One region of the Streptomyces sp. NBC_01003 genome, then DNA from elsewhere that is predicted to be linked to it. Evidence: riboswitches for the same ligand, from Rfam matches in the RefSeq annotation. Region 1 holds a riboswitch; each other region holds the start of a gene.

What was found. A riboswitch is a leader RNA that binds a small molecule or an ion and turns the genes downstream of it on or off. The one in region 1 is predicted to bind cyclic di-AMP.
Region 2: another riboswitch for cyclic di-AMP. It lies ahead of OG698_RS27375 (transglycosylase family protein); the one in region 1 lies ahead of OG698_RS15135 (M23 family metallopeptidase).
Region 3: another riboswitch for cyclic di-AMP. It lies ahead of OG698_RS20555 (NlpC/P60 family protein); the one in region 1 lies ahead of OG698_RS15135 (M23 family metallopeptidase).
Region 4: another riboswitch for cyclic di-AMP. It lies ahead of OG698_RS38675 (C40 family peptidase); the one in region 1 lies ahead of OG698_RS15135 (M23 family metallopeptidase).

What each region holds. Positions count from the first base shown of each region.
Region 1 covers NZ_CP108707.1:3,295,583-3,297,775, forward strand. The annotation lists gene OG698_RS15135 (M23 family metallopeptidase) at 63-848, opposite strand; cyclic di-AMP (ydaO/yuaA leader) riboswitch at 862-1,018, opposite strand; gene OG698_RS15140 (M16 family metallopeptidase) at 1,215-2,193, opposite strand, start outside.
Region 2 covers NZ_CP108707.1:5,975,442-5,977,634, reverse strand. The annotation lists gene OG698_RS27375 (transglycosylase family protein) at 79-756, opposite strand; cyclic di-AMP (ydaO/yuaA leader) riboswitch at 761-977, opposite strand; gene OG698_RS27370 (transglycosylase family protein) at 1,102-2,067, opposite strand.
Region 3 covers NZ_CP108707.1:4,521,912-4,524,104, reverse strand. The annotation lists gene OG698_RS20555 (NlpC/P60 family protein) at 1-1,048, opposite strand, end outside; cyclic di-AMP (ydaO/yuaA leader) riboswitch at 1,057-1,206, opposite strand; gene pcrA (DNA helicase PcrA) at 1,474-2,193, shown strand, end outside.
Region 4 covers NZ_CP108707.1:8,461,403-8,463,595, forward strand. The annotation lists gene OG698_RS38670 (DUF6328 family protein) at 1-453, opposite strand, end outside; gene OG698_RS38675 (C40 family peptidase) at 560-1,033, opposite strand; cyclic di-AMP (ydaO/yuaA leader) riboswitch at 1,037-1,238, opposite strand; gene OG698_RS38680 (hypothetical protein) at 1,568-1,876, opposite strand; gene OG698_RS38685 (ATP-dependent Clp protease proteolytic subunit) at 1,884-2,193, opposite strand, start outside.

The DNA of each region.
Region 1 (2,193 bases):
CGAATGCCCCGGCTCGGTGAGCCGGGGCATTCGGTGCGTCTTCGCGAGGTACGCGGCGAAGGTCAGACGTTCACGCCGTGGGAGCGCAGGTACGCGACGGGGTCGATGTCCGAGCCGTACTCGGGGCTCGTGCGCGCCTCGAAGTGGAGGTGCGGGCCCGTGACGTTGCCGGTCGCTCCGGAGAGACCTATCTGCTGCCCCGGGGTGACCGTCTGGCCGACGGAGACACCGATGGACGACAGGTGGCCGTACTGCGTGTACGTACCGTCGTTCATCTTGATGACGATGTTGTTGCCGTAGGCGCCGCCCCAGCCTGCCTCCACGACCGTGCCCGCGCCCACCGCGTGGACCGAGGTGCCGCTCGCGGCGTGGAAGTCGATGCCGGTGTGGCTGCCGGAGGACCACAGGCCGCTGCTGGCCTTGTACGCGGTGGACACGTACGAGCCGGTGACCGGAATGACGAAGGCGTTCAGGCGCTTGCGCTCGGCCGCACGGGCGGCGCGCTCCTTGGCCTCGCGCTCGGCCTTGGCCTTGGCGGCGGCCTTGCGCCGGTCCTCCTCGGCCTTCTTCTCGGCCTCGGCCTCCGCCTTCTTCTTCGCGGCGGCCTCGTCGGCGGCCTGCTGCTGGGCGGCGGCCTGCGCGTCGATCTGCTCCGCGAGGGAGTCACCGATGGAGATGGCCTTGGTCAGGCCGGTCTGCTCCACAGCCGCGTCGGCGGCGAGGGCGGGGGCGGCGAGGCCCCCGATGACACCGGTCGTGGTGAGCGCGGCGACGCCGGCGACCTGCGCGGTGGTGCGCGTGAGACGGCTCGGGCGACGGTGCTTCCCGGTGGCACGGGTGAACGCCATGGGGTGGCTGAGTCCTTTCCTTCCTTCTCGCCTACCGGGTTAGCTGACGGGTTCGGAGCAGGAAGGTCTCCTACGGACCCCCTTCAGGGAAGGGCGTCCGATTCACCCCAGGGACGGTGGGTCCCCGGCTCCCCCGGCTCGCGCCTTGGGGGACTCGGCGATGACTGTCCGGTGCCACGGGCGCGGCGTACATCTGGCGGACAGCCGGACCGACGCTAAGCGGGGCAACTTTCAATCAACAAACGGAACCGGGCTTTTGTAGCGCATGCCACAGGGCAGACAGGCAACCACCGGTTCAATTCGGACAAACAAGGGCCCCGGTGGTCATCTCGCCCACCGGGGCCCCTCGTTGCGCACCGGTCACGATCAGCCCGTGACGACGGTCACCTCTCCGATACCGAGCGCCCTGACGGGCTCCTCGATCTGCGCGGCGTCACCGACGAGCACCGTCACCAGACGGTCCATCGGGAAGGCGTTCACGACGGCCGCGGTGGCCTCCACGGTGCCCGTCGCGGCGAGCCGCCGGTACACCTCCGCCTGGAAGTCGTCCGGCAGGTGCTGCTCGACCTGGTCGGCGAGCGTCCCCGCGACGGCCGCGGCGGTCTCGAACTTGAGCGGGGCGACGCCCACCAAATTCTGTACAGCCACGTCCCGTTCGGCGTCGGTGAGGCCCTCCGCCGCGAGCGTGCGCAGCACCCTCCAGAGGTCGTCGAGCGCCGGACCCGTGTTCGGCGTGTCCACGGAGCCGCTGATGGCGAGCATCGCGGCGCCCGTCCCGTCCGGCGCCGAGCGCAGCACCTGGGCGAACGACCGCACGCCGTAGGTGTACCCCTTCTCCTCGCGCAGGACGCGGTCCAGGCGGGAGGTGAGGGTGCCGCCCAGGCAGTACGTGCCGAGCACCTGCGCCGGCCACACCCGGTCGTGCTTGTCCGCGCCGATGCGGCCGATCAGGATCTGCGTCTGCACCGCGCCCGGGCGGTCGACGATGACGACCCTGCCGGTGTCGTCGGCCGTCACGGGCGGTACGGGGCGCGGCTCGGCCGTGTTCCCCGTCCAGGCGCCCAGCGTGTCCGCGAGGAGGGCGTCGAGGTCGATGCCCGCGAGGTCGCCCACGACGACCGCGGTGGCCGTGGCGGGACGCACGTGCCGGTCGTAGAAGGCACGTACGGCCGCCGCGTCGACAGCCGCGACGGTCTCCTCGGTGCCCTGGCGCGGGCGGGACATGCGCGCGGCGGCCGGGAAGAGCTGCTTCGAGAGCTCCTTGGCGGCGCGGCGGCCCGGGTTCGCCGTCTCGTGCGGGATCTCGTCGAGGCGGTTGCGCACGAGGCGTTCGATCTCGCTGTCC
Region 2 (2,193 bases), 2.7 Mb from region 1:
TCCTTGGGGGAAACCTGGCGTGGTACCGGCCGTCCGCCGAAAGCCGGTACCCGAGCAGCCTGGGGCCGCCTCCATTACCTACTTGAGGTGGAGCTGCTGGCCCGGGTAGATCAGGTCGGCGTCCTCGACGATGTCCTTGTTCAGCTTGAAGAGCTTCGCCCAGCCGCCCTTGGTGCCGTGCTCCTCGGCGATGGTGCTGAGCGTGTCGCCGGCCTTCACCTTGTACTCGCCGTCACCCTTCTTGACCTTCTTGCCGGTCGGGGTCTCGACGGTCTTCTTCGACTCCTGCTTCGCGGCAGGCGCCGTGCGCTCCTGGCTGCGGGTGGTCGGCTGCTCGGCCTTGCGCTCCGGCTGCGGGGTGGCGGCCGGGGCGGAGCCGGTCGAGGCGGCGGACAGACCCACGCCGCAGCTCGGCCAGGCACCCTTGCCCTGGCTGGCCAGGACCTTCTCGGCGACGGCTATCTGCTGCGCCTTGGAGGCCTTGTCGGCGGTGGAGGCGTACGCGGTGCCGCCGTACGCGGCCCACGTGGACGAGGAGAACTGGAGGCCGCCGTAGTAGCCGTTGCCCGTGTTGATCGACCAGTTGCCGCCGGCCTCGCACTGCGCGACCGCGTCCCACTCGGAGGCGGTGGCGGCGGAGGCGCCGGTGGCACCCATCAGCGGGACGGCGACAGCGGCACCGGCGACACCGGCGAGCGTGGCGACGCGAACGGCCTTGGACGGGCGGCGGTGCTTGCCCTTGCTGGAAAACAGCATCGAGAGATCCCCTCACCGACGCCTACGAGGTGAGCTGTCGGGTTCGGGCCGGATGAGTGCCCGGTCGCACGTCCTGCGTGCGACTTAACCCCAAGCCGGTCGTTCGGCCGTCTCTCAACGGCCGGGGCCGGCACTTACCTTGGGTCCCCCGCTCCTGCCTACGGCGCTTACGCGACGACTGTTCCCGTACGGACATTGGCAGGATTCGGCGTGACATCCGACGGGGCCCGCTGTGGCGAGCGGTGATGACCGTAAGCAGTGGATCGCCTGAATTTCAAAGACGATCAGGGCCTTTGAGACCCATCTCTCACTCTCACCAAAGCGGACATTCAGCCCGAACTGCCGCTACTTTTCGCCCGATTCGAGCCCAAGATCCAGACTCTGACCAGGAAGGATGAGGTCCGGGTCGGCACCCACCGTCTTCTTGTTCTCGGCATACAGAGCGGCCCATCCGCCGTCCACGTCATGGGTGTCGGCGATGTCCCAGAGGTTGTCGCCGGCGCGCACGGTGTAGGCGCCTTCGTCCTGATTGGCCTGCTTACGTCCGCTTTCATCGCCGCGTGAGGCGTGGCGGCCCGAGCCGTCGTCGGCGCGCAAGGAGTCTGCGGTGTCGTCCGCGGCGGCGTCGCCGCGGTGTCGGCCGGAGGCGGGCGGGGTGGCCGCGTCCGAGTCGGCGGAGGTCTCCGGCGAGGGTGTCGCGGGAGTCGAAGTCGAGCCGTCCCGCTCGGACTTGTCACCCTTGGAGTCATCCGAGGTGTTACCTGCGGTATCACCCGACTTGTCATGATTCTTCTCTCGGGAGTCGTCCTTCGCGCCCGAGGAAGCGGAGTCCGACGGCTCGCCGCTCGCGTCCTCCTTCGCGGCGTCGTCGCTCCCGGAGTCACCGGCCGACGGGGTCGGCAGGGCCGCCCCGGGGTCGACGTCGGCGGCGGCGTCGTCCGCCGTGAGTCCCGAGGTGACCGAGCAGACCGGCCACGCCCTCGGGCCCTGGTCGGCGAGGACCTTCTCGGCGACGGCGATCTGCTGCGAGCGGCTGGCCTGGTCGGCGCGCGGCGCGAAGTCGAGGCCGCCGTAGTTCTCCCAGGTCTCCTGGGAGAACTGGAGCCCGCCGTAGTAGCCGTTGCCCGGATCGGCGCTCCAGGAGCCGCCGCTCTCACACTCGGCGAGCTTGTCCCAGGTGGCCGTCGACGCGGCGCTCGCGCTGGTCGCGCCGAGCAGAGGGATCGCGATGGCGGAGCCGGCCACTCCCGCGGCGACGATGAGCGCGGGAGCCTGGCGGGGGCGACGGTGACGACCGTTCCCGGTGAGCATGGAGGCGCCTTTCGGTGGCTCGGGGAATGCTGCGGCAGGTGGTGCCGCGATGACTGGTGAACGTAGCGGGAGTCGAACACTTGTCACAAGTCGATGCAGCAGAGATCACGTGAAAGTCACAGTCTT
Region 3 (2,193 bases), 1.2 Mb from region 1:
TGTCGTCGTAGAAGAAAACCAGGTCACCGGGCTTGGCGTCGGCCGTGGTGACGGTCGTGCCGACCTTGACCTGGTCCCAGGTCGTGCGCGGCAGCGTGATGCCGGCCGCCTTCCACGCGGCCTGCGTGAGGCCCGAGCAGTCGTACGAGTCCGGGCCCGTGGCGCCCCACACGTACGGCTTGCCCATCTGGGACTCGGCGAAGGCGATGACCTTCGCCGCCTTGGTGGCGTAACCGCTGCCGGTGCTCCCGGAGCCCGTACCCGTACCCGTCCCCGAACCGGTGCCGGTGCCCGGGTTCTCCGTCTGGCGCGCCTCCTCGGCCGCCTTGCGCTTGGCCTCCGCCTCGGCCTGCTGACGCGCCAGCTCCTCCGCCTTCTTCCTGGCGGCCTCCTGCTTCCTCTTCTCGATCGCCGCGAGCCGCGCCTTCTCCTCGGCGGTCAGCTTCGAAAGGAGTTCGCGGGCGTCACCGAGCTTCTGCTGGACGTCCCTCTTGGTGCTCTTGAGCGTGGCCTGCGAAGTGGTCAGCGTCTCCAGGCTCTTGGCCGCCTCCGTGCGCTTCTTCGTGGTGGCGGCCTGCTCGGTCTGATAGTCGTCGACGGCCTTCTTCTGGCGGCTCGTGAGCCGGCTCATCAGATGGTCCTGGTCGAAGTAGTCCTGCGCATCGTCGGCGAGGAGCAGCGTCGCGGTGTCGGAGACGGCGCCCGTGCGGTACTGGGCCGCGGCGAAGGTGCCGAGTTCCTGGCGGGCCTTGTTGAGCTTCTCGGTGCGCTGCGCGACGTCGTCGAGCAGCTCGCCGACGCGCTTCTGCTGCTTGGTGGTGCGCTCCTTGGCCGCGTTGTACTTCTCCGTGGCCACGCCCGCCTGGTGGTAGAGGGTGTCGACCTTCTTCTGGACCTCTTCCAGGCTCGGCTTCGGCGGCGCGGAGGGGGCGGCGGTCGCGGTCTGCGAGAGCAGGGCGATGGAGGTGAGGGCCGCCGTGGTGATGCCGGCGACGGGGGCCGTGCGGGGGCCGGCTGTTCTGGTGCGTGGCTTGCGGTGCGACGCCAAGGGTCGCGTCTCCTTCCCATGACCGCCTACCGGGTTAGCTGTCGGGTTCGGGCGGAGATTCGGAAGGCTGCCCTACGGCCGCGCCCTGACGGGTCGTCGGCCGATTCACCCCAAAGGTCGTGGGTCCCCGGTTCCATGCCTTTCGGCGTACTGAACTCAGCGGGGGCGACCCGCTCGCGGCGCGGTTACCGGCGGGGGGACGGGTGGCCCGCGGAGCACGCTAGCCAACTCGTGTGGCTGCTGTGAAGGTTGATGTTCGATATGCCCGATACATTTTCGTGACCTTCGGCAATCTTGATTGTGACCTCCGGTAACCCTTGCTGAGGGTGATTACCGCACTACGAGAGGTGGCCGGGTCCGTGAAGTCGGGGGAAGTTTCCGGGACGGCCGTGGGTGTCAGTGGGGCGGCCTAGACTCGTAGAGCGATGAGCAGCCTCTTTGACGACAGCTTCCTGGCGGACCTCACGGCTTCGAAGGCCAGTGAGGAGCATGCCCCGCCGCCGCCCGAGGACGACACGGCTCCGGAGCACATTCCGGACGACCTGTTCGACGGGAAGTTCGACGTGCCCCCGGCCAGGGACGCGTACTACCGGGACGGCGCCCCACGCCCGGCGCTAGACCCGGCGGCGCTCCTCGACGGGCTGAACGAGAACCAGAAGGCGGCCGTCGTCCACGGCGGCTCCCCGCTGCTCATCGTGGCGGGCGCGGGTTCCGGCAAGACCCGCGTGCTCACGCACCGCATCGCGTACCTCCTCGGCGAGCGCGGTGTGCACCCCGGCCAGATCCTCGCGATCACGTTCACGAACAAGGCCGCGGGCGAGATGAAGGAGCGCGTCGAGTCCCTCGTCGGCCCGCGGGCGAACGCGATGTGGGTGTCGACGTTCCACAGCGCCTGCGTCCGCATCCTGCGCCGCGAGTCGAAGAAGCTCGGCTTCACGTCGTCGTTCTCGATCTACGACGCCGCCGACTCCAAGCGCCTCATGGCCCTGGTCTGCCGCGACCTCGACCTGGACCCGAAGAAGTTCCCGCCGAAGTCGTTCAGCGCCAAGATCTCGAACCTGAAGAACGAGCTGATCGACGAGGAGGACTTCGCAGGTCAGGCCGCCGACGGCTTCGAGAAGACCCTCGCCCAGGCCTACGCGATG
Region 4 (2,193 bases), 5.2 Mb from region 1:
CCCAGCCGCGATGCCCGCCGCCCGGCCCGCGGTGACGTCCACGACGAGCAGCACGGACCCGGTCAGGGCGAGCATCAGAACGCCCAGGCCGGCCGCGGCGAGCCGCGAGGACACCTGCACGATCTGGGGCTTGGCACCCCGCCCGAACAGCTCGCGGTGCAGCGCCGCGGGCGCCGTGAACAGCGCGGCGGCGAGCACCGCGAGCAGCAGTGTCGCGATGTACGTCGCGCGCTGCACGCCGTCCAGCGTCGGGAACCTTGGAGTGAACGCCAGCGTCAGCAGGAACGCGAAGAGGATCTGCACGCCCGTCTGGGTGACTCTCAGCTCCTGGAGCAGCTCGCCGAAGTTCCGGTCCGCGCGCTCCAGCGGCGTCTCGTGCCGGTCCTGCCCCACGCTCCTTGGACCTGAGTTGCGTGGGGCGTCCTCGTCGCCGGCCGGTCGGTCCTCGTCCATACGACCACGAGTACCCCATCGCGCGGTTCCGAGACGGCCGGGGCAGGCGCGTGCACCTGGTGACGACTGACGGGCCCCCAGGTCCCCGAGGACCCGTCAGGTGGCGCTACCGCACGCGCCCGTACCAGACGCTCTTCGTCCAGATCCGCTGGAGCCGTACCACGTCACCGGTCTTCGGCGAGTGCCAGATCTTTCCCTTCCCGGCGTAGATGCCGACGTGGTAGACGCCGCGGCCTGAATGGAAGAAGACCAGGTCACCGCGTTTGCGATGGGACGCGGAGACATGGCGGGTCTTGTTGTACTGCTGGGCGGCGGTACGGGGCAGCCTCTTGCCCACACGCTTGAACGAGTAGGCCGTCAGGCCCGAGCAGTCGAACCTGTGCGGTCCTGAGGCGCCCCACTGGTAGGGGCTTCCCTTCCTCGAGGCCGCGATCTGGAGGGCCTTCGTCGCAGGCGGCGAGGCCTCCGCTTCGGGCGTGGCTCCTGGGACCAGCAGGCTGCCGCCCGCTACGGCGAGCGTGAGGGCCGAGGCGGTGCCGGCCCGGGTCAGCAGCGACGGGACACGATTGAGCGCAGTCATGCGCAACCCTTCGTCAGCCGCCTGTGAAGGATGACCTGTCGGATTCGGGCTGGCGAAGTTGCCCGGCCGCGAAGTGCGGCTTCACCCCAAGGGCCGGCCCGGAAAACAGCTCCGGCGGCCCGTCGTGCTTGGGTCCTCCACTCCTGCCGATCCACTTCTGTCGACCTGGCATCCGTACGGCGGCAGGACTCGGCGTCCGCACGGACCGCCCCGCCGCGGCGGCGGGGGCTTGTCGTCGGAAGGGATCTTCACGCACAAACGGCGCGAACGCAGAGCCGAATCGGCGTTGTGTGAGTGTCCTCACGAGTGATCCAATCGGGTGGACAGCACACTTCTCCCCCCCGGTGCGGGGGTCCCAACGAGCCCCGCACCAGCAGCGGAAGGCGGAATTCCCGACTTCGCGTAGGCGTTCCGCGCAACTTTTCCGGTTCGCATGTGCGAGTACCGGCTACGCCGTATGTGGGTACCTCTTCTGGTCCGTTTCGACCCCGGCCCGGACGGTTCGGATCGATCGCTTCGGTCTTGAACGGGCCGTCAATTGACCGACTCCGGCGGCACTGTGACCCGTTGTGACCTCCTTTCTCCGTCCAGGACCCGCAAAGCCCGAGCCAGCGTCGTCGCGTGGAGCTCGGTCTCGCCTCGCTGATGCATGAGCGTCAGGGCGTCCCTGAGCGCCGTCGCCCCGCCGACGAGCGCTTGCGCGGCCCGCAGTCCGCCATACGTGTGGTCGCTCCTGGCCGGGTTGATCCTTCCGAGCAGGTCGACCACTTCCAGATAGCGGTCGAGGAGTTCGCACTCGGCGCGCGTCAGCGCGGGCAGCGGGGGCAGCTCGGGCGGCAGCATCGCCGGGTCACCTGGCGCCGTGGGCCGAACCGGACAGCTTGCGGTTCTCGATGACCCGGTCCACGAGCCCGTACTCCACGGCGTCCTGGGCCCGAAAGATCTTGTCCCGCTCGATGTCGGCGCCGATGCGCTCTCGGCTCTGCCCGGTGTGCCGCGCGAGCAGTTCCTCCAGCTGGGCGCGCATGCGCACCAGTTCACGGGCCTGGATCTCCAGGTCGGTCGGCTGGCCCTGTGCGGGCTCGGGCAGCCCCGGCTGATGGATCACCACACGCGCGCCGGGCAGCATGGCCCGCTTCCCCGGCGTCCCGGCGGCCAGG